One region of the Cryptosporangium minutisporangium genome, then DNA from elsewhere that is predicted to be linked to it. Evidence: riboswitches for the same ligand, from Rfam matches in the RefSeq annotation. Region 1 holds a riboswitch; each other region holds the start of a gene.
What was found. Region 1 has a riboswitch for cobalamin ahead of cobN (cobaltochelatase subunit CobN). Riboswitches for the same ligand answer to the same signal wherever they lie in the genome.
Positions count from the first base shown of each region.

Region 2: another riboswitch for cobalamin. It lies ahead of metE (5-methyltetrahydropteroyltriglutamate--homocysteine S-methyltransferase); the one in region 1 lies ahead of cobN (cobaltochelatase subunit CobN).
Region 3: another riboswitch for cobalamin. It lies ahead of ABEB28_RS29695 (putative cobaltochelatase); the one in region 1 lies ahead of cobN (cobaltochelatase subunit CobN).

Region 1 covers NZ_BAAAYN010000031.1:44,891-50,986, forward strand. Annotated here, with positions in the region: gene ABEB28_RS24125 (precorrin-2 C(20)-methyltransferase) at 1-761, opposite strand, end outside; gene ABEB28_RS24130 (precorrin-8X methylmutase) at 761-1,336, opposite strand; gene ABEB28_RS24135 (precorrin-3B synthase) at 1,387-2,556, opposite strand; cobalamin riboswitch at 2,657-2,780, shown strand; gene cobN (cobaltochelatase subunit CobN) at 2,864-6,096, shown strand, end outside.
Region 2 covers NZ_BAAAYN010000052.1:65,006-71,101, forward strand. Annotated here, with positions in the region: gene ABEB28_RS35790 (hypothetical protein) at 86-268, shown strand; gene ABEB28_RS35795 (hypothetical protein) at 530-727, opposite strand; gene metE (5-methyltetrahydropteroyltriglutamate--homocysteine S-methyltransferase) at 966-3,224, opposite strand; cobalamin riboswitch at 3,345-3,552, opposite strand; gene ABEB28_RS35805 (cyclase family protein) at 3,694-4,485, shown strand; gene ABEB28_RS35810 (mycothiol transferase) at 4,556-5,065, opposite strand; gene ABEB28_RS35815 (glucose-1-phosphate adenylyltransferase family protein) at 5,110-6,096, opposite strand, start outside.
Region 3 covers NZ_BAAAYN010000043.1:77,690-83,785, reverse strand. Annotated here, with positions in the region: partial or broken gene ABEB28_RS29705 (cobyrinic acid a,c-diamide synthase CobB) at 252-1,592, opposite strand; gene cobO (cob(I)yrinic acid a,c-diamide adenosyltransferase) at 1,589-2,203, opposite strand; gene ABEB28_RS29695 (putative cobaltochelatase) at 2,203-4,323, opposite strand; cobalamin riboswitch at 4,419-4,545, opposite strand; gene ABEB28_RS29690 (phosphoribosyltransferase) at 4,936-5,610, opposite strand; gene ABEB28_RS29685 (response regulator) at 5,672-6,096, opposite strand, start outside.

The DNA.
Region 1 (6,096 bases):
ACCACCGCCGGAGCGGGGGCAGCCGCTGCGCCAGAAAGCCCGGGGGAGAGACGACTCGGCAGCACGGCCATCGAGAAGTACGGCACCGAGTCCGGGTCGACGTCGGCCAGTGGCGCGACCCGCTCGGACGACGTCGTCGCCCGCTCGACGTACCAGGCCTCGTCCAGACGGCCGGCCTCGGAAAGCGCCTCCCGCACCGCGCCGAACGTGCGGCCCAGTTTCATCACGACGGCGGGATCCGGACCCGCCAGCCGGGTGGCCAGCTCCGAGGTCGGCAAGGTCCCCGGTAGCACCGTGAGTACTTCGTCCCGCTCCACCAGCGGACGTCCGAGCACCGCGGACGCGCCGCTCACCGACGTCACGCCCGGCACGACGTGTGCCTCGTAGCGGGGCGCGAGGCGCTTGTGCAGGTGCATGTAGGAGCCGTAGAAGAACGGGTCGCCTTCGGCGAGCACGACCACGTCCCGGCCGGCGTCCAGGTGGGCGGCGAGCCTCGCTGCGCAGTCCGCGTAGAAGTCCTCCAGCGCTCCTTCGTACCCGCCCGGGTGAGCAGTTTTCTCGGTCGTCACCGGGTAGACGAGCTGCTCTTCGATCTGCCCCTCGCGCAGGTACGGGGCGGCGACCGAGCGCGCGACGCTACGTCCGTGGCGGGCGCTGTGATACGCGATCACTTCGGCGTCGGAGATCAGGCGGGCCGCCTTGACGGTGACCAGCTCCGGATCGCCCGGTCCGACACCGACGCCGTACAAACGACCGCTCATCACTCTTCCTCGCTGGCCAGCGCGTTGAGCGCCCCGGCCGTCATCGCGCTGCCACCCCGGCGTCCGCGCACGATCAGGTACTCCAGCCCGAGCTCGTTCGCGGCCAGGGCGTCCTTCGACTCGGCGGCGCCCACGAAGCCCACCGGGATACCGAGCACCGCGGCCGGCCGGGGTGCACCCGCGGCGACCATGTCCAGCAGGTGGAACAGCGCCGTCGGCGCGTTGCCGATCGCGACGACCGCCCCTTCGAGCCGATCGCGCCAGAGCTCCAGGGCCGCGGCGCTGCGCGTGGTGCCCAGCGACGCCGCCAGCGCAGGCACCGAGGGATCACCGAGGGTGCAGATCACCTCGTTGGAGGCGGGCAAGCGTCGACGAGTGACGCCGGACGCGACCATCTGCGCGTCGCAGAGGATCGGCGCGCCGTCCTGCAAGGCCTTGACCGCGGCCGGTACCGCGTCGGCGGAGAACGCCAGGTCGTCGACGAGGTCGACCATGCCGCAGGAGTGGATCATCCGGACCGCCACGCGTGCGACGTCGGCCGGAAGACCGTCGAGGTCGGCTTCGGCCCGGATCATCGCGAACGACTGCCGATAGATCTCCGCCCCATCGCGGATGTACTGCCAACTCACTGCTTGCTCCTCCTGGCTGCCGCGACGATCGCGGGTAGCTCGTCGACGTCGTCGACCGGGAAACCGTCGACCTGGTAGCCGTCGGCCGTGGCGAGCACGTCGACGTGTACACCGACGGGATGCCCGCAGCGCCGTTCACAGCCGACGAAGTGCACCGGCGAGAGGCCCGGCGCAGGTTGGGCTACCCCGAGCGCGACCGAAGCGTCCGCGCGCACGTCCGCCAGCGACTTGGCGCAGCCGGGCAGCCCGGTGCACGCGGTCGCGGTCGCCCACGGGGACGCCGGGTCGGTGACCAGGCCGACGTCAGTCAACGCGTCCAGCGCGGAAGCACCGACACCCGGCAGCACGACACCGCGCCACGGAGTGACGATGATCTCGTCCCGGGCCAGCTCACCGATCCGCGCCATCTGCACGGCCGTGAGGCGCCCGAGCGGTGCGACCGCGCCGACTCCGCCGGGTGCCACCCCGATCGGTCCGGAGGCGGGCGGCGGCGGCGCGGTGACGTCCGGACGGGACAACGGCACCCCGAGCGCGTCGGCCACCCGGGCGGCGACGCGGGCCGGTCCGTCGTCCACCTCCGCCAGACGCCAGGCCCGGGACTCCTGTGCCCGGCGCTCGGCGAGGAACCCCCACGCGGCCGCCAGAAGGGCGGGAACGGCCTGGTCGACGCGGACCCGCAGACCGCAGTCGACGCCCGCCAGCAGCACCGGGACGGGGTCGGAGCCGAGCAGCACGGTCACGTCCGCACCCAGGCCCGCCACGTCCCGCGCGGAGTCCACCGCGAACAGGAAACGCCCTGGCAGTGCGGCCAGGTCCGGGGAGGCGCAGAGCTCCCGGTCGAGTCCGGTCACGACCGGACGCACGTCGCCGAGCGGAGAGGCGACGATGTTCCGCACCCGCTCGTGCGTGGCGGACGGCAACAACCCGGCGGACGCCAGGCGCATGGCCAGCGCGGTCGGGTCGGCGACGCCCCTGATCTGGACGTTCGCGCGGGAGGTCAGGTCGAGCGGGGCGTACTCCTGTAGCGCGGCCCACTGGGTGAGGCTCACCACACCACCGGGGACCCGGATCCGCGCCAAACCGCCGTCCGCAGCCTCGTGCACCTGCAGCGCGCCTGGACAGCGGTCGGCGTCCAGGCGGCGCGGAGCGGGCACGGCGGTGGGCATACGCCGGATGCTACGTGCCACCCGGGCTACCGCAATTGGGCCCACTTGACGGGAGCGACCCCGATCACCAGTGTTGAGAGGCCACGAGCGGTGTCAGGTGGAGGAAGCCGGTGAGAATCCGGCGCGGTCCCGCCACTGTCACCGGGGAGCGACCCTGCACTCCAAAGCCACTGCGTCAGCGGGAAGGCGAGCAGGGGAGCACCGATCCGGGAGCCAGGAGACTCCGGACGCCGCGAGAGGCAGCGGGCACTACAGCCGTTGCCGAACCACACGACCCGGGGCGCGGACCCCGAGTGAGGACCCCTGCGTGATTCTGCTGCTCTCGACCTCCGACACGGACCTGCTCTCGGCGCGGGCCAGCGGAGCTCCGTACCGCCTGGCCAACCCCGCTCGGACCAGCGTCGACGACCTGCCGGAGCTGCTCGACGGCGTCGACTTGGTCGTGGTCCGCATCCTCGGCGGACGCCGGGCGTGGGAGGAAGGCTTGGACGCGCTGCTGGCCGGGCCGCGGCCGGTCGTCGTACTCGGGGGCGAGATCGCGCCGGACGCGGACCTGATGCAGCTGTCCAGCGTGCCGGCGGGCGTTGCGGCGGAGGCCCACGGGTACCTCGCCCAGGGCGGCGCGGCGAACTTGGAGCAGCTCCACAACTTCCTGAGCGACACGGTCCTGCTCACCGGCCTCGGCTTCGCGCCTCCCGTCGACACCCCGACCTGGGGTGTCCTCGAGCGCCAACCGCGGACCGCAACCGATCCCACGCCGACCCCGGTGGGAGAAGGTCCTGCCGCAGAGACCACAACGAGGTACGGAACCTCAGCAGACGTTCGGAGACGTACTGGTCCGTGCATCGGTGTCCTGTACTACCGAGCGCACCACGTCGCCGGGAACACCTCGTTCGTCGAGGCGTTGTGTGACGCGATCGAGGACGCAGGCGGCCAGGCGCTCCCGGTGTTCTGCGCCTCGCTCCGAGCGGCGCCGGCCGAGCTGCTGCGCACGCTGGAGCGCGCCGACGCCCTGGTCGTGACCGTGCTCGCGGCCGGCGGCACGAAGCCCGCCACCGTCAGCGCCGGCGGCGACGACGACGCCTGGGACGTGGGCGCGCTCGCCGCGCTCGACGTCCCGATCCTGCAGGGTCTGTGCCTGACCAGCAGCCGCGAGACCTGGGCGGCGAACGACGACGGCCTGAGCCCGCTGGACAACGCGACCCAGGTCGCGATCCCGGAGTTCGACGGCCGGATCATCACGGTCCCGTTCTCGTTCAAAGAGATCGACGCCGACGGGCTGACCGTCTACGTCGCCGACCCCGAGCGGGCCGCCCGGGTGGCCGGCATCGCGGTGAAGCACGGTGCGCTGCGGCACATCCCGGCCGCCGAGAAACGCATCGCGCTGATGCTCTCCGCCTACCCCACGAAGCACGCCCGGGTGGGCAACGCGGTCGGCCTGGACACGCCGAAGTCCGCGGTGAAGCTGCTGCAGGCCTTGGCGGACGCCGGGTACTTCCTCGGAGACGGCCTCCCGGGCGTGGAGGCGCAGGACGGCGACGCGCTGATCCACGCGCTGATCAAGGCCGGCGGGCACGACACCGCCTGGCTCACCGAGGAGCAGCTCGCGTCGAACCCGGTCCGGATCCCGGCCGCGACCTACCGCGCGTACTTCGAGTCCCTCGACGAAGATCTGCAGCGGAAGATGCTCGAGCACTGGGGCGAGCCGCCGGGTGAGCTCTACGTCCACGACGGCGACATCGTGCTGGCCGCCCTGCGCGCCGGGAACGTCGTCGTGATGATCCAGCCGCCGCGTGGTTTCGGCGAGAACCCGGTCGCGATCTACCACGACCCGGACCTCCCGCCGAGCCATCACTACCTGGCCGCCTACCGTTGGCTGGCCGCCGAGTTCGGCGCAGATGCCGTCGTCCACCTGGGCAAACACGGCAACCTGGAGTGGCTGCCCGGCAAGACCGTCGGAATGTCCGCCGCCGACGGTTCCGACGCCGCGCTCGGTGATCTGCCGCTGATCTACCCGTTCCTAGTCAATGACCCGGGCGAGGGCACGCAGGCCAAGCGGCGCACGCACGCCACGCTGGTCGATCACCTGGTGCCCCCGATGGCCCGCGCCGAAAGCTACGGCGACATCGCCCGGCTGGAGCAGCTGCTCGACGAGCACGCGAACATCGCGGCGCTCGACCCGGCCAAGCTGCCCGCGATCCGCGCCCAGATCTGGACGCTGATCCAGGCCGCGCGTCTCGACCACGACCTGGGCCTCGGCGACCGCCCGCACGACGCGGAGTTCGACGATTTCATCCTGCACGTCGACGGGTGGCTGTGCGAGGTCAAGGACGTGCAGATCCGGGACGGGCTGCACGTGCTGGGGCTCGCGCCGGAGGGCGAGGCGCGGGTCAACCTGGTGCTCGCGATGCTCCGCGCCCGGCAGATGTGGGCGGGTCAGGTGGCGGCCCTGCCGGGTCTCCGTGAGGCGCTCGGCCTCTCCGAGGCCGGCGACGAGGCTCGCGTCGACGTCGACGCGATCGACGCGATCGCACGCTCCCTGGTCGCGGAGATGGACGTGCGCGGCTGGGATCCCGCCGTCGCAGCCGAGGTCACTGCGTCAATTCTGGACGCGACGCCGAGCGCCGCCGCAGACGCGGACCGGGCGCTCGTCACGCGGGTGCTGGAGTTCGCGGCGAACGAGGTGGTGCCGCGGCTGAGCAAGACCACCGACGAGCTGGACCACGTGCTGCACGCCCTGGACGGCGGTTACGTCCCGGCGGGCCCGTCCGGCTCACCGCTGCGCGGTCTGATCAACACGCTGCCGACCGGCCGCAACTTCTACTCGGTCGACCCGAAGGCGGTGCCCAGCCGGCTGGCCTGGGAGACCGGCTCCGCGATGGCCGACTCGCTGCTCGCCCGCTACCGGGAAGAGGTCGGCGACTGGCCGCGCTCGGTCGGGCTCTCGATCTGGGGCACCTCGGCGATGCGCACCGCCGGGGACGACATCGCCGAGGTTCTCGCGCTGCTCGGCGTCCGCCCGGTGTGGGACGAGGCCTCGCGGCGGGTGAACGGACTCGAGGTCATTCCGGCGAGCGAACTCCAAAGGCCCCGCGTCGACGTCACGATCCGGATCAGCGGCTTCTTCCGGGACGCGTTCCCGCATGTCGTCGCGATGCTGGACGACGCCGTGCAGCTGGTCGCGGCGCTCGACGAGCCGGACAACTACGTCCGGGAGCACGTCCGCGCGGACCTGGCCGACCACGGCGACGAGCGGCGCGCGACCATGCGCCTGTTCGGCTCGAAGCCGGGCGCCTACGGTGCCGGGCTGCTGCAGGCGATCGACAGCCGCACCTGGCGCGACGACAAGGACCTGGCCGAGGTCTACGCGGTCTGGGGCGGGTTCGCGTACGGGCGCGGCCTGGACGGCGTCCCGGCCCGGCCGGACATGGAGAGCGCGTACAAGCGGATAAACGTCGCCGCGAAGAACGTCGACACGGCTGAGCACGACATCGCCGACTCCGACGACTACTTCCAGTACCACGGCGGCATGATCGCGAC
Region 2 (6,096 bases), on a different contig from region 1:
GGTGGTGACCCGATGTTCGTCGCTACGGGGATCAGGGATGTCGTACTCCGCGCGCGCGACGACCGTTCCGGCAGTTACCCTCGACATGACGCAGCCACAGCCGGAGATCAGCGATGAGTCGGCCGCGCTGCTCGCTGCGGCCGCTGCGCCTGTGGGTCACGACCAGCTGCGCCGGGACGTCCGCGAAGCTCTCGCGAACCCGCCGGACCACAGCTCCCTGCATGCCGAGCTCGGCCAGACCGACCGGCCGTCCCGACGCGTCGCGTGACCGACCGCGACATCCACCTCATCATGTGCTGGCGAAACATCCCTCGATCGTGGTGTTCGCCGACGAGCCAGGTGACTGGCAGGTGCTAGCGGCGGCCCTCGGCTTGGTTGACGGATTGCCGGCGGCGTCCGCGACTTCACGGCAGTGACTGGGCCGGGACCGTCTACGAGATGCAGGAGCCCGTCGAGGCACTCACCTACCAGCGGGCGATCCTGCATTGGTCGCCCGGGCCGTCAACGAGGTCATCCGCCAGGTGCGCTGCTAGTCGTGCGGCAGCCGCCACCACTTGACGGCATTGATGCATGCGACCGCGGCAATCGCCGTGAAGATGGCCGCGATCCACCAGGGGCCACCCCCGTCGATCCACGTCACGACGGTGACCGCAACGGCGACGACCGAGAGCACAGCCCAGCCGATCATGAGCGCGAGCCAGCGGCGCCGGGGGAGAACGCCATCCATCAGAAGACCACCGTCCAGAGGTAGCTGGCCGCGGAGAACGCGACGAGGGCAGCGGAGCGGAATGCGCCGACGATAGCGCCCTTCGCCATCCGTTCATCCCAGACGAGCGTCGGCCGGCGATGCTCGCGCCAGCCCCGACGGCGGCTAACGGGTGTGCGACGAAAAGGCTCGCCGCGAACGGTGTCGCGCTGGGCTCGCCCTGACGAGCCCAGCGCGCATTCATTCCGGCTTGCCGGCGTCAGCTGCCGCGAACCTCCGCGGCGGCGGCCACCAGGTGCTCGAGGGAGGCTTCGACCTCGGCGTAGCCGCGGGTCTTCAGGCCGCAGTCGGGGTTGACCCACAGCCGCTCGGCCGGGACGACCGAGACGGCGCTGCGCAGGGCGTCGGTCACCTCGTCCTGTGCGGGTACGCGGGGGGAGTGGATGTCCCACACGCCGGGGCCGATGCCCCGGCTGTATCCGGCGGCGGCCAGGTCGTCGAGGATCTCCATCTTCGACCGGGATGCTTCGATGCTGGTCACGTCGGCGTCCAGGGCGTCGATCGCGGGCAGCACCTCACCGAATTCGGAGTAGCAGAGGTGGGTGTGGATCTGGGTGGAGTCCGCGACACCGCTGGTGGCCAGCCGGAACGATCCGACCGCCCAGTCCAGGTAGGCCTTCTGGTCGGCCCTGCGCAGCGGCAGTGTCTCTCGCAGCGCCGGCTCGTCGACCTGGATGATCCGGATCCCGGCCGCCTCCAAGTCGCGGCACTCGTCGCGCAGCGCCAGCGCGACCTGGTTCGCGGTGTCCGCGAGCGGCTGATCGACCCGGACGAACGACCAGGCGAGGATCGTCACCGGGCCGGTGAGCATGCCCTTGACCGGCTTCGACGTCAGCGACTGCGCGTAGGTGGACCACGCCACGGTCATCGCCGCGGGTCGCGTCACGTCGCCGTAGATGATGGGCGGCCGGACGCAGCGGGAGCCGTAGGACTGGACCCAACCGTTGACGGTGGCGGCGAAGCCGCCGAGTTGCTCGCCGAAGTACTGCACCATGTCGTTGCGCTCCGGCTCACCGTGCACCAGCACGTCCAAGCCCAGGCGCTCCTGCAGCGCGATGACGTCGGCGATCTCGGCGCGCATCCGCTCGTCGTAGCCGGCGGCGTCGAGCCGTCCGGCGCGGACCTCGGCGCGGGCGTGCCGGAGCGCGTCGGTCTGCGGGAACGATCCGATCGTCGTCGTCGGCAGGGGCGGCAGTTGCAGACGCTCCTGCTGGGCCGCCGCCCGGTCGGTGTAGGCGCCCCGCCGCGAGTGCTCGGGCCGCATCGCGTCCAGACGGGCGTGCACCGTCTGGTCCCGCCAGGCGTCCGGCATCGGGGGCAGCGCGGAGGGTAGTGCGCCGACTCCGTCGGTCAAGACACGGCTGAGCGCGACGACCTCGTCCACCTTCTGCCGCGCGAACGCCAGGCGCTCGACCAGCGCCGGGTCGAGGTCGGTCTCGGCGGTGAGATCGACCGGGACGTGCAGCAGCGAACACGAGGTGGAGACCGCGACGTCGTCGGCCAGGCCACTGAGGGTGGCGTAGATCGCCGAGGCCGCGCCGAGGTCGGTGCGCCAGATGTTGTGCCCGTCGACCAGCCCGGCGACGATCGTCGTGCCGCTCACCGTGCCACGACCAGCCAGCCTGTCCAGATCTCGGGAGCCGGCCACCAGATCGAGCCCCAGCGCATCGACGCGGGCGTCCAGCAGCGCCGGCAGCGCGTCGTCAAGCGCACCGAAGTACGAAGCGACGAAGATCCGCGGGCGCCGCTCCACCGCCACGAGGCGTGTGTAGGCCGCGCGCAGCGCGTCGATCTCGGCCGGGGTGCGGTCGGCGACGAACGCCGGCTCGTCCAGCTGCACCCACTCCGCACCCGCGTCGGCGAGCGCGCCGAGGATCTCGGTGTAGACCTCCACGAGGTCCTCGAGCCGGTCGAAGGGACGGAAGCCCTCCGGGGAACCGTCAGTGGCCTTCGCCAGCAGCAGGAACGTGGCCGGGCCGACCAGCACCGGCCGGGTCGTGATCCCCAGCTCGGTAGCCTCGGCCAGCTCACCGAGAGCCTTGGCCGGGTTGGCCGCCAAGACGGTGTCCGGGCCGATCTCCGGTACCAGGTAGTGGTAGTTCGTCGCGAACCATTTGGTCAGCTCCAGCGCCGGTTCGGCATCCACACCGCGGGCCATCGCGAAGTACGTGTCGAGTGCGGACAGACCGAGGTGGCGGAACCGCTCCGGCACGGCGTCGACCGCGACCGCGGTATCGAGCACCTGGTCGTAGTAGGAGAACGTGTTGGACGGAATCGCGTCCAGACCGGCGTCACGCAGCGTGCGCCAGACGCCTTCGCGTAGTTCGGCGGCGGTGGCGTGCAGGTCAGCCTCGCCGATCCGGCCGGCCCAGTAGTCCTCAACGGCCCGCTTGAGTTCGCGGCGCGGACCGATCCGGGGGTAACCGAGGACGGTGCTTCGTCCGAAAGTCGTGCTCATGGTGTCCTTCCCTCGAAGATCCGATGGACCGAAGGAACGGACAGGGGAAGGCGCGGGCAGCAACAGGCAACTGCCGGCCTCCGCCCTGACCCTCCCTCGGGGTCGTCGGCGGCGCACGCGGTCGCGTGCACGGTGCGGGCAGGTCTTCGGACTCGTGGGCCTACTACTCGTGCCTACTGACCGTCGCTTCCCAGGAGCTCGTGCTCCCAGTGCTTCATGACGGCGGTCGTTCCCACTCACCGCTGCGGGGCAGCCCCGGATTCTCACCGGGTTCCCTCTTACGACGCCCGCCTGGAGGACGGGACGAACCAGCACTGCGCCCCATCGTAGGGGCCGACACCAGTTGTCTCAGCCGGTGCTGGTCGCTCGGGTTGCGCCGGGGACCTTGCTCGGCGAGTGCAGTCGGACTGTACGTAGGCGTCAGAGATCGTAAATACCGCTGACATCGACGGTCCGCGATGATGGCGCGATGAGTGCACAGCAGTTCCGCGCGGAGTTCGACGCGCGTGTCGAGTTCTCCAACGGCGGACACTTGGAGGTCGCGGGGTTCCGCGTCGACGTGCCTACCGCGGACGTCTCCGCGGCCGACGTCGCGACACTGTTCGTCGCCTCGCTGGGCCTGTTGATGAGCGAACACGTCGAGCTCAGCGCCCTCCGCGTCTTTCCCGAGGCCCACAAGGGCACCCGCGGCGGTCCGTCCGCGGTGCCCGATACATCATCCGACCGGCCGCGCCGGCTGATCGACCTCAGCCACGTCACCGAGCCGGGGATGCCGACTACCTGCCTCGACACTCCGTTCCGCGACACCCACGAACACGATCTCAGCACTCTCCCGCTGCGCCGGATCGCCGATCTGCCGGCCGTCGTCGTCCGGACCACAGGCGCGGCCACCCGGGCTGTCGACGTCGGCGCGCTCGCTCCGTTCGACGTCGCCGGCAAGGCCGTCTTGCTGCACACCGACGCCGACCACCACTTCGGGACGCCCGCCTACGCCGAAGACGCCCCCTACCTCACGGCGGCCGGGGCGCAGTGGCTCGCCGACCACGCCGCCGCCGTCGTCGGCATCGACGCGATCGGCCTCGACCACGCCGACGACCCAGCTCGACCGGCGCGCACGATCCTGCTCGGTGCAGACATCCCGATCGTCGAACACCTGACCGGCCTCGGCCGGCTGCCGCCCCACGGCGCACGATTCACCGCCGCGCCCCTGCGGCTCGCCCACACCGGCACCGCTCCGGTCCGGGCGTTCGCGGCGGTCTGAGAGCGGCGGGCCGCGCCGAACCAGGCCGCCATGGCGCGCAGCGGACGTGGCCGGGGGACTGCCGGACAGTTCACTCGCCGGTCGGGCCGCCGGCCAACTCGGCGGCGACGTCCAGGTGACCCAGGTGGCGGGCGTACTCCTGGAGCACGTGGAAGAGCACCCGCTCCAGCGTCGCCGGGGGTGCGCCCTCCCAGCGCGGCCCCGGGGCGCCGACCGCGGAGAGGTCGGCGCCCGCGACCGCGGCGCGGGTCCGGACGCCTTGAGCACGCAACTCGGCGATGAGGCTCGCGAGGGTCTCGGACGGCTCGACGTGCCATCGACCGTCCCGCTGGTCACCCCAGGGATCGGCCACGGGCCGGCCGGCGAACCCCCACTCGATCCATCGGCGTTCCATGTAGCGCAGGTGCTTGAGCAGCTCCAGCGGCGTCCATCCGGTCGGGAGGCGGCTGGCGCGCTGGTCGGCGTCGGGAAGCGCCGCCGCCTTCGCCACCACCGTCTCGCGGAAGTAGTCCAGGTAGCGCAGGAAGACCTCGGACCGGTCGGCGGCCGGATCGGTCGGTGAAGGGAACGACGGTGTCACCGGCCCATCATCCGCCAGGCCGCCGGTCCGGCGACCACGCCTCGCTACGCGGACTCGTTCGGGACACGGGCGCCGACTGCGACCGAGGCGCCGTCAGCCACCCGAGCCCCGGCGCCGACCAGCACCACGGTGTCCGCGGACTCGTTCTCGGCGTCGCGGTCGCCGGGCGGCGCGCCGAGGGTGGCGCCAACCCCGATCTCAGCCCCGGTGTCGACGACCGCGCCGTGCACCCGCGCACCGCGTCGGATCACGACGTCGTGCAGCAGCACCGAGCCTGTCACCGACGCGCCCGGCTCCACCACGACGCCGGGCGAGAGGACGGATCGCTCGACCTGACCTGCGACCTCGCATCCGGGCGCGAGCAACGAGTCGGCGACCTCGGCGCCGCGAATCAGTCGGGCCGGAGCGTGCCGTCCGCCGCGGGTCAATATCGGCCAGGCGGGATCGTCCATCCGCATCGCCGGTTCGTCCTCGAGCAACTCCAAATGCGACTCCAGGTAGGCCGGAACCGTTCCGACGTCCCGCCAGTAGCCGTCGAGGCGGTAATCGCGGGCTCCGCCGTCGGCGACCAGGCGGGGAAGCACCTCGTGCCCGAGGTCGCGGAGGCCTTCTTCGGTCTCGTCCGCCGCCAGCTTTCCCAGCAGGTCCAGGAGAGCAGACGGCCGGAACACGAAGACCTCGCTGGCGATCACGTCGGTCGAGGGCTTCTCCGGCTTGTAGGCGTAGTCGGTGATCCGGTTTCCGGATCCGACCTCGACGACGCCGTACCGGCCGGCTTCCTCGATCGGCCGTCGGGTGGTCACCATCGTGACGTCCCCGCCGCCTTCGGCGTGCGCGTCCACGACGGTGGCGTAATCCAGCGCGTAGACGGCGTCCGCGCTCACCACGACGAGGTGGTCGGGGTCGAACTCGCGGATCAACGGCGCCTGCCGCCAGAGCGCGTCGGCGGTGCCCTGGTGCCACCCCTCCCGTTCGGTGCCCAGATGCGGGTGCAGGGTCAGCAGGCCGCCGTGGGTACGGTCCAGATCCCA
Region 3 (6,096 bases), on a different contig from region 1:
ACCACCGCGGTCGGAGTGTCGTCGGCCGCCGGCCGTGCGCCGCCTCCCACCACCACGGCGGTCGGTGCGTCGCCGGCGGTCGGCCGCGCGGCGTCACCCACCACCACGGCGGTCGGAGTGTCGTCGGCGGCCGGCGCCGTCGTGCCACCGGCCATCGGCGTCTCGCGGGGGACGTCCACCAAGGTCGGAATCGGATCGACGGCGACGGCGGACCCGTCCGGAGTGGCCGGCGCCGTCCGGCGCTGCAGCCGGGCCGCCGCGTCGACCAGCCGCCTGGCGATACCCGGGTGCGCCGCCCAATGCAGGTGCAGGTAGGACGCGTGGACGCCGTCCTGCACGAACCCCTCGGGCGGACGGCCCTGCCACTGCCACGCCGGCCGGACGCCCGCGCGCGGCTCCACCTGAGTGCGGTGGAAGACGTGGCCGTGGACGCGAGTGCCCTCGGGTAGCAGCTGCGAGTCGGAGATCGCGACCGCGCTGCGGTAGCCGAGCGTGAGGTTCGGGGTCATGCCCGCCTCGGCGTCGAGCACGCCGCACATCGGCTTGCCGTCCAGCGATTTCGTCAGCCAGAGCAGGCCGGCGCACTCGGCGGCGATCGGCGCGCCGGACGCCGCCAGGTCCCGTACCGCCTTCTTCAACGGCTCGTTGGCGGCCAGCTTCTCGGCGTGCACCTCCGGGAACCCACCGCCGACGACCAGACCGGCAGTCCCCTCCGGGAGGGCCTCGTCGTGCAGCGGGTCGAACCGCGCCACCGCCGCACCGGTCGCCTCCAGCAGCTCGACCGTCTCCGCGTAGCCGAACGTGAACGCCGCACCGGACGCGACCGCGATCACCGGTCGGCCCGAGACCGCGCCGCCGACCGCGTCCGACGGCGACCACGGGTCAGCCGAGACCGGCGGCGCCGAGCGCGCGAGCCAGAGCAGCCGGTCCAGGTCCACGCTCTCGGCGACGACCGCGCCCATCTTCGCGACCGCCTCGGTCGCCTCCGGGCTGCGCTCGGCCACCGGCACCAGTCCCAGGTGCCGGGAGGGCGTTTTGATCGTGTCCCGCCGCCGCAGCGCGCCGAACACCGGCGTGCCGATCTCCTCGCAGGCCTCGCGGAGGATCTGCTCGTGCCGGTCGGACCCGACCCGGTTGAGGATCACCCCGCCGAGCCAGACGCTCGGCTCGTAGGTGCGGAATCCGTGGACCAGCGCGGCCACCGACCGACCCTGCGCGGCGGCGTCGACCACCAGGACGACCGGCGCGCGCAGCGCGGCCGCGACCTGTGCGGTCGATCCCAGGTCGCCGTGGCCGATCGCGCCGTCGTAGAGGCCCATCACGCCCTCGACGATCGCCAGGTCCGCACCGGCAGCACCGTGCGCGAACAGCGGACCGACCAGGTGCGGGCCGACCAGGTACGGGTCGAGGTTGCGCCCGGGACGCCCGGACGCGAGCGCGTGGTAACCCGGGTCGATGTAGTCCGGGCCGACCTTGTGCGGGCTGACGCGGAGCCCGCGCGAGGCGTAGGCCGCGAGCAGACCGGTCGTCACGGTGGTCTTGCCGTGGCCGGACGCCGGGGCGGCGATGACGAGGCGGGGGACGACGGTCACCACTCGATTCCCTTCTGGCCCTTCTGCCCGGCGTCCATCGGATGCTTGACCTTGGTCATCTCGGTGACCAGATCAGCAGCGGAGAGGAGGGACGGGTGGGCATTCCGGCCGGTGATCACGACGTGTTGGCTGCCGGGGCGGTTCCCCAGCGTCTCCACCACATCATCGACGTCGACCCAACCCCACTTCATGGGGTAAGTGAACTCATCCAGGACATAAAGCCCGTACGACTCGGCCGCCAGGTCCCGTTTGATCTGCTCCCAGCCCTCGGCGGCGTCCCGTGCATGGTCGGCCTCGGTGCCCGGCCGCTGGATCCAGGACCAGCCCTCACCCATCTTGTGCCAGGTCACGGGCGCACCCTTGCCGGTCTGCGCGTGGTACTCGCCGAGCGCGGTGAGGGCGTCCTCCTCCCCCACCCGCCATTTCGCGCTCTTCACGAACTGGAAGACGCCGATCGGCCAGCCGGCGTTCCAGGCGCGCAGCGCGAGGCCGAACGCGGCGGTGGACTTGCCCTTCCCCGGCCCGGTGTGGACGGCGAGGATCGGACGGCGACGACGCTGCCGGGTGGTGAGGCCGTCGGCCGGAACAGTGGTTGGTTTTCCCTGTGGCATCAGGCAGCCCTCGCAATCATTGCCAGTCCGTCAGCGGACACCTCGTCCAGCCGGAGTGCGGTGGCACCGAGGTGGACGGCGAGTTCCTGGGCCAGTCCGAGACGGATCGGGCCGTGCTCGCAGTCGACCACCACCGCGGCGATCCCCTCCGCGGCGAGGTGCGCCGCCGCGCGGCGAGCCTCCCCGCGGGCATCGCGGCCGTGCGTCGCACGACCGTCGGTCACCACGACCAGCAGCGGGCGCCGGTGCGGGTTGCGTCGCCGCTCCAGCCGGATCACCTCGGCGGACTTCGCCAGCCCGGCGGCGAGCGGCGTGCGTCCGCCGGTGGGCAACTCGTCCAGGCGGCGGGCCGCCACCTCGATGCTGCCGGTGGGCGGCAGCGCGAGCGTCGCGCCGTCCCGCCGGAACGTGACCAGCCCGACGGTGTCGCGCCGCTGGTACGCGTCGAGCAGCAGGGAGAGCACCGCGCCCTTGACCGCGGTCATCCGCTGCCGAGCGGCCATCGAACCGGACGCGTCGACGCAGAACAGGATCGTGTTGGACTCCCGGCCGCGGCGGACGGCCTGACGCAGATCGGCGCGGTCGACGAGCAGCCCCGCGATACGGCCACGAGCCTTTTGGTGCGGCGCCGCGGCCAGCAGCGTCGCGGTCAGGTGGACGTCGGTCACCGGACCGTCCGTGCGGGTCGCGCGCACCACCCGGCCGCGGCGGGACTCGGCGGCCGAGCGCCGGCCGGTGGCGTCGGACTGACTGCGGCCGATGCCCGGAACCGTGAGCAGTCTCGTCCGGTAGGGGGACGCCGCCCGCACGGCTGGTTGCTCGGCGGGCGCACCGGGCAGCCCGGGGACACCGTCCGGCGCCTCACCGGTGGGCGCGGTGCGCGGCTGCGGCGCGGGGGCCGGCGGCGCTTCCGGTGCGGTGCCGTCGGTATCGGAAGGTGGCGGGCTCGATCCGTCCGCCCCCTCACCACCGTCCGGGGCGCCGCCGTCCGGGCCACCGTCACCCGGGCCACCGTCGCTCCCGCCACCGTCGTCAGGGCCCTCGTCGTCAGAGCCACCGCCGTCGGGGCCACCGTCGCCCGGGTCGTCCGGATCGTCGTCCGGGTCGTTCTCGGCGGCCTCGCGCAGCGCTTCGTCGAGCTTGTCCTGGTCGAGGCCGGGCGCGTCGAACGGATTGCGGCGACGGCGGTGCGGCAACGCCAACTCCGCCGCCCGCCGGATGTCCTCGTCGGTGACGTGGTCCCGCCCGTGCCACGCCGCGAGCGCGACCGCCGTGCGGGCCGTGACCAGGTCGGCGCGCAACCCGTCCACGTCGAAAGCGGCGCACACCGCGGTGATCCGCCGCAGAGCGGCGTCGCTCAGCTCGACGGCCGAGAGCCGGTCGCGGGCGTCGACGATGCGGGCCGCGAGCTCGGTGTCGGCGGCGGCCCAGCGCGCCGCGAACCCCTCCGGATCGGCCTCATAGGCCAGCCGGCGCCGCACGACCTCCGCGCGCTCGGCCGGCTTTCGACTGGCGGTGACCTCGACGGTGAGGCCGAACCGGTCGAGCAACTGCGGGCGGAGCTCGCCCTCCTCCGGGTTCATCGTTCCGACCAGCAGGAACCGGGCGGCGTGCCGCACCGAGACGCCGTCCCGCTCGACGTAGGCGCTGCCCATCCCGGCCGCGTCCAGGAGCGTGTCGACCAGGTGGTCGGCGAGCAGGTTCACCTCGTCGACGTAGAGGACGCCCCGGTGCGCGGCGGCGAGCAGACCCGGCTGGTAGGCGCGGACGCCCTCGGTGAGCGCGCGCTCCAGGTCCAGCGCGCCCACCAGCCGGTCCTCGGTCGCGCCGACCGGCAGCTCGACCAGCCGCGCCGGACGGGTCTCGGCGACCACGTCGACGTGCGGCCCGTCCGGGCAGAGCGGGTCGGGGGCGGCCGGATCGCAGGCGAACCGGCACCCGGGAACAACCGTGATCGCGGGCAGCAACGCGTGCAGCGCCCGGACGACGGTGGATTTGGCGGTGCCTTTCTCGCCCCGGGCCAGGACGCCACCGATGGCGGGCGAGACGGCGTTGAGCGTCAACGCCAGGCGGAGGTCGTCGAGGCCGACGACGGCGGAGAACGGGTACGGCGGGGTCACCCGCCGGTCACGCACGAGCGCATGCCAGGGTCCTTCCCGCGGGTGTCCACGCCCGCGTGTGGGTGACCTGCGAGCATGCTCGCAGGGAGCGGACGCAGTGTCCTGGCTCCCGGATCGACGCGTTTCCTCGGCCTTCCAGCCGTGTCTGGCCGTGACCGTTGGGTGAGGTCGGCTCCCCGGTGACAGTGGCGGGACCGCGCCGGATTCTCACCGGTCTTCCTGCCCTCCGCTCAGGCGACACTGTGACTCACCGCGTGGCCTGCCGTCAAAGGGCACCCACCCCGCGAGACACGAGTCACGCAAGACCCACCCTGCGCACGCAGTCGCGCGGCCCCGCGGCGCAGCCCTCGGTGCGCGGTGCGTGAGGGCGCGGGCGGGCGCGCGGGGCGCGGGGCACGGGGCGCGGTGCGCGGGGCACGGGGCGCGGTGCGCGGGGCACGGGGGCGGCGCCTTTTCGGGAAGAGCACCCACCCCCTGCGAGCCCCGGCCCGACTTTTCGGGAAGACCACCCCTCAGCGGCGCCCCGGAGGTGGCCTTTCGGGAAACCACCCGCCACCTCGCCGCGCCGAGGTTGTCTTCCCGAAAACCACCCCACGCGCCGAAGCACCGGGCTCAGAGGCGGAGTGCGGCGCTCTCGTGGCGGGCGACGCGCAGCTCCTCTTCGACCTGCTCGTCGGTGAGCTGCGGAAAGTCTCGGTAGTGGAACCCCACCGCACGGAACTCCGGCGGCGCGCTCACGCACACCACCGCGTCGGTCTCGGTGCGGAGTATGGCCACCGCCTGCGGCGCGCAGACGGGCGCGGCGAACACGAGATGCCCCGGGTTCTCGGCCCGCACCCGCCGGAGCGCGGCCCGCGCGGTCGCGCCGGTCGCCAACCCGTCGTCGACGACCACCACGGTCCGCCCGGCCACCACCGGCGCCGACCGCCCGGTCCGGTACCGCTCGGTGCGGCGGCGCGCCTCGGCCCGCTCCCGCTCGACGTCCGCGTCGAGGTCCTCCAGCCGGAGACCGACCTGTCCGAGTAGCCCTTGGTCGAACAGCGCGGGCCCGTCGATGGTCACCGCGCCCAGGGCGAGCTCGCGGTGCCACGGCACGCCGATTTTCCGCGCGACCACGACGTCCAGCTCACCGTGGACCGCGGCGGCCACCGCACGCGCGATCGGAACACCACCGCGCGGCAGCCCGAGGACCAACGGCACGTGGTGCGCATCGCCATGGTCGACGAGGTGCTCACTCACCGCAGTGGCCAACGCCCGGCCTGCTTCCGTCCGGTCGGCGAAGAACATCAGACACCCCCAGCGCCCGGCAACCGTTACTCCCGGTTACCCCAGCCCGAGACGCTGACACTCAGGTGGCCGCCCCCAATCCTCGTTCCCTGGCAAGAACCAGGGCTTCGGAACGGTTCGGCACACCGAGCTTCGTCAGCACGTTCGCCACGTGGTTCCGCACCGTCTTGGGGCTCAGCACCAGCCGACGCGAGATCGTCGTGTTGTCGTACCCCCGCGCGACCAGGTCGAGGACCTCCCGCTCCCGGTCGGTGAGCTCGGGAAACGGCACCGGCCCGGTGGTCCGCGCCCCGGACAGGTAGTTCATCGCCCGGGCCGCCACCTGCGGTCCCAGGATCACCTCGCCGTTCGCGACCGCCCGTACCGCCCGCTCGACCTCGGTCGGCGTCGCGCCCTTCAGCAGGTAACCACGCGCACCGGCCCGCACCGAGGCGACCACCGACTCGTCGTCCTCCAGCATCGTCACGACGAGCACCCGGGCCTCCG